2 regions of the Pseudoalteromonas sp. MTN2-4 genome follow, and region 1 is predicted to be linked to the other one. Evidence: predicted binding sites of a transcription regulator. Region 1 holds the regulator's gene; the other holds the start of a gene.
What was found. The regulator FliA, encoded in region 1, starts transcription of late flagellar genes. The targets are predictions, from matches to a motif close to CTAAAGNTNNNNNNNNNNNNGCCGATA.
Positions count from the first base shown of each region.

Region 2: ACGHEH_RS12015 (VC2046/SO_2500 family protein) is a predicted target of FliA. The motif match lies at 1,257-1,283, and genes of this name have one in related genera.

Region 1 is NZ_BTGK01000008.1:75,314-77,705, forward strand. It holds gene flhF (flagellar biosynthesis protein FlhF) at 1-103, shown strand, start outside; gene ACGHEH_RS16835 (MinD/ParA family protein) at 96-956, shown strand; gene ACGHEH_RS16840 (RNA polymerase sigma factor FliA) at 983-1,693, shown strand; gene cheY (chemotaxis response regulator CheY) at 1,732-2,115, shown strand; gene ACGHEH_RS16850 (protein phosphatase CheZ) at 2,137-2,392, shown strand, end outside.
Region 2 is NZ_BTGK01000004.1:209,577-211,968, forward strand. It holds gene ACGHEH_RS11990 (ion channel) at 1-122, opposite strand, end outside; gene ACGHEH_RS11995 (M48 family metallopeptidase) at 207-878, shown strand; tRNA gene ACGHEH_RS12000 (tRNA-Tyr) at 905-989, opposite strand; tRNA gene ACGHEH_RS12005 (tRNA-Tyr) at 1,017-1,101, opposite strand; tRNA gene ACGHEH_RS12010 (tRNA-Tyr) at 1,121-1,205, opposite strand; gene ACGHEH_RS12015 (VC2046/SO_2500 family protein) at 1,318-1,839, shown strand; gene ACGHEH_RS12020 (YchJ family protein) at 1,878-2,336, opposite strand; gene ACGHEH_RS12025 (SulA-like leucine-rich domain-containing protein) at 2,351-2,392, opposite strand, start outside.

The DNA of each region.
Region 1 (2,392 bases):
TAAAATGGTCAAAAAGGCTGAGCAATTGTATTTAAAGAGAATAAAAGCACAACATTCGCGACGTGTACCTGTAGCGTCTCAGACAGTAGGAATGTATGATTAACACAGTATTAGATCAAGCAAGTGGCCTGCGTAGAATGAATCAAAATGGCAACCATGGCGTAAAAGTAATTGCAGTAACGGGTGGTAAAGGAGGGGTTGGTAAAACCAATGTCTCATTAAATACGGCTATTGCACTTGGTCAGCAAGGAAACAGAGTACTCGTCCTAGATGCCGACTTAGGTTTGGCAAATTGTGACGTGATGCTTGGTTTAAGAGTTGAAAAAAACTTATCTCATGTCCTGTCGGGTGAATGTGAGTTAGATGAAATCTTAGTTGAAGGACCTGCAGGTATCAAAATTGTACCGGCTACCTCAGGTTCACAAAATATGGTTGAGTTGACCCCAGCAGAGCATGCAGGTCTCATTCGTGCCTTCAGTGAATTAAACACAGAATTTGATATTCTAATTGTTGATACCGCCGCGGGCATTTCTGACATGGTGCTTAGTTTTTCTCGTGCAGCCCAAGATGTGATGGTTGTTGTATGTGATGAGCCTACTTCAATCACTGATGCGTACGCACTTATTAAGGTTCTCAGTCGTGAGCATGGTGTTTACCGTTTCAAAATTGTTGCTAACATGGTTCGAAGTTTACGCGAAGGTCAGGAGCTTTTTGCTAAACTTTCTAAGGTTACAGACAGATTTTTAGATGTTGCACTAGAATTAGTTGCAACCATTCCGTTTGATGAAAATATGCGTAAGTCTTCTCGCCGTCAAAAAACCATTGTTGAGTTATTTCCAAATTCTCCGGCAGCGGTTGCATTTAGAGGTTTAGCGAGTAAAGCAGTTAAATGGCCAATACCACATCAACCTTCTGGTCATTTAGAGTTTTTTATTGAACAGCTAGTCAACGGATAACTATGTCGTCATCGATGGGTAAAGCGATGGGCTATCAAACTACAGACAATCTCAATAGAGTGATAGAGCGTCATACCGGTCTTGTCAAAAAAGTGGCGTGCCATTTGTTGGCTCGCTTACCTGCAAACATTCAGTTAGATGACCTTGTGCAATCAGGCATGATAGGCTTGATTGAAGCCAGTAAAAATTTTGACGCAAGTAAAGGCGCAAGCTTTGAAACTTTTGCTGGGATCAGAATTCGAGGCGCAATGCTAGATGAAATTCGTCGTGGAGACTGGGCGCCAAGAAGCGTTCATAAAAATAGTCGTATGGTCGCTGAGGCCATCGCTAATCTAGAAAGCGCCTTAGGTCGAGAACCTAAAGACACTGAAATCGCTGAAAAACTTGATATTCCTCTGGATGAGTACCATCATATTCTACATGATGTGAATGCGAGTAAAATCATTGGAATTGAAGATTTAGGCGTCGATGAAGACGTAATCACTCCAGTTAACAATGATTTAGCGCTAGACAAACCGTTCAATAACGTTAAAAATGAGCGTTTTAACGAATCGTTGCTCACGGCGATTCAATCGTTACCAGAAAGAGACGCACTTGTCTTATCTCTTTACTATAACGATGAAATGAATTTAAAAGAAATAGGGCAAATACTCGAAGTAAGTGAATCTCGAGTAAGCCAAATTCATGGGCAGGCAATGATCAGGCTTAGGGCTAAAATCAATGACTGGGTCAATTAGAGTAATAATAATAGGTTCAAACCTCACTGGAGGATGTTTTGGATAAAAACATGAAAATTCTTGTGGTTGATGATTTTTCTACGATGAGAAGAATAATCAAAAACCTGCTTAGAGACTTAGGTTTTACAAACGTACAAGAAGCAGATGATGGCAGTACAGCTCTCCCTATGCTTCAAAACCAAGAATTTGACTTCGTAGTCACGGACTGGAATATGCCAGGCATGCAAGGTATCGATCTTCTCCGTGCTATTCGTGCAGATGACAGCCTTAAGCATATACCAGTACTTATGGTGACAGCTGAAGCGAAAAAAGAGCAAATTGTTGCTGCGGCGCAAGCTGGTGTAAATGGTTATATTGTAAAACCATTCACTGCTGGAACACTTAAAACAAAATTAGAAAAAGTGTTTGAACGTTTAGCCTAAATAACTGAGAAGGAGAGGCGGATGTCAGCACCTTCTGTGCCTCAAATAACACTTGAGCAAGCTAAGCAACTGGTTACTTATCTTGAGCAAGGCGAGCAAGATAAAGCAGATAAATTAATCATGGAGGCTGCAAGTAAAGAGCAATCTGAACTTTTTGCTGAAGTGGGTAAATTGACTCGTCAACTACACGAGTCATTGAAAAATTTTGAGCTTGATACTCGTATTTCTGATTTGACGACAGAAGCCTTACCGGATGCTAAAGAACGTTTGAATTACG
Region 2 (2,392 bases), on a different contig from region 1:
AATTCAAGCCCACTTTTATCGAACTTTGCGTCATGCCAAAAGCAAAGACCAGAACCCATATCGATTTCTTGGCAGCGATGACCATCAGGAGATTGATATTGGCAAGTAGGTTTATCTTTCATAAATTAACCCCTTTATAGTCTTATTACACTAAAGGTAGCAGTAAATTTATGGCTTTGAATGTGAAGTAAAAAAAATTCTTAAAAATGTTTGATTATCAATTAAAGCTTAGTAAACGAAGAAAGACGGTTGCAATCAAAGTCACACCAGAGCAAGTAATAGTGACAGCCCCCGAAAACGTGTGTGAAGTTGCTTTAGAAAATTGGCTAAAGAGCAAAAAAGACTGGGTGCATGCTCAAAGACATAAACTAGAGCTTGCGCCTAATAAACAAAAGCCGTTGCACACAAGGTCACTATTGATTTTTGGTTTAGTTTATAAGATTGAATTTTCAGATATAAACAAGCCTGTATTAGATCATGAAAGCCGATTTGTATATTTACCCGAAGTGTTGCGCGAAGAGAGGCTTGAGTTCAGGCGAGCGATCATTGAATTACTGACAGATTTGCTCTCTAGTTATTTAGAGTTGTGCTTAGAGCAATTGTCTATGCAAATGAATTGTCATGTTTCAGCTGTGAAAATCAGGGAGTATAAAAGTCGCTGGGGAAGTTGTAGCAGTAAACAAGCGCTTACTTTTAATAGCCTTCTTGCTGGGGCGTCAAAGCGTATGATTGATTATGTTATTGTTCATGAGCTAGCACACTGTCATGTACTGGCACATAACAAATTATTTTGGCAAATTGTTGAAAAGCACTATGAAGACTATAAGTCAGCAAGATTATGGTTTAACAAGAATGGTAAAGCGTTAATGATAGAATGAAGTAAGATGATTTAATAAGAAAGAGATGGTGGAGGGGGCTGGATTCGAACCAGCGAAGGCAGAGCCGTCAGATTTACAGTCTGATCCCTTTGGCCGCTCGGGAACCCCTCCACAGGGGGTATCTAATTTTGTACAACTTGGTGGAGGGGGCTGGATTCGAACCAGCGAAGGCAGAGCCGTCAGATTTACAGTCTGATCCCTTTGGCCGCTCGGGAACCCCTCCAAGTTGTAGTGTGATGTTATGGTGGAGGGGGCTGGATTCGAACCAGCGAAGGCAGAGCCGTCAGATTTACAGTCTGATCCCTTTGGCCGCTCGGGAACCCCTCCTAAACAACGGCGCTGATAATAACAAAGTTTTTTATTAAGTAAAGAAAACAACTAAAGAAAATTAAAAAAATGCCGATAAAAATATAACTTTTTAAATAATCGGTGAAACTCTATGCAATTAGAGCGCATTTTAAACAAGGAGCATCAGCTTGGTGATACGCTAGCAAAAAGCGTGGCACAAGATCGTCGTGCTGACTTTGCGCTTTGTTTGGCAATGCTTTCACCAAACGCACTCGACTTCAGTGAATTTCATTTACCTGAATCAGAATTAATTGAGCCAGACAAGAGCGAAGATGCATTAAAAAAAGAACTTCAAATTGGTCCACAGCAACAAACGGCCCCCAACACTTATGATATGACCATAGGTGAAAATAATAGCCGTTTACTTCATGAGCAGGGACTTACAGAATTAAGGCTAAGAAATTGTCTTTCGCCAGAACCTTTACATATCAGAGACGATAAAAAGCACATTGAGTTGGTTATTATTGATAATTGTGAACCTACTGTGCAGGCTAAAATTTTTGCACAAAGAGCTGGCGCATTAGAGATAGATAAACCCAAAATAGATGCTGCAGGTTTTTATGATCAATTAGCTAGCGGTGAAATGCAGCAGGCGGTTCAGTTGTCCGCCTAATGCGAGATAATAGTGAGTGAACTTGAGTGCGGTTTAAATCAGCCAGCGTGACACTTCTTAAATTTTTTGCCACTGTCACAAGGGCAGGGATCATTTCTAGATACTTTTAACTCTGGCACATCATATAACTGGCCATCTAAGTAACGCCACGCCCCTTCTTCTTTAATAAATCTTGAAACCTCATGTATTTGGCAATGTTTTCCGTCTGCCAAATAATGGGCTTTAAACTCTACATAATCAAACTCAGGTTCAGTTTTTGTTGCGACGATCTCGAGCTTTATAAAGTTGGCAAATGAAGCGAATGCAGCGATGTCTTCAAGACTGTGATTACGTTGCTCAGATTTGGCATAAGTCTCAAGTATATACTGCGCATTATTAGTCGCATAAGCACTGTAACGAGAGCGCATAAGCTGCTCCGCTGTTTCAGGTAACTTATGCTTTGTAATGAATACATTGCAGCATGACTCATAAGGTTGAGTGTTAGAACAGTAACACATAAGAAAATCTTATATTAACTTGCTATGCGCTCTATTGTACACGCTTTGCTGCTGGT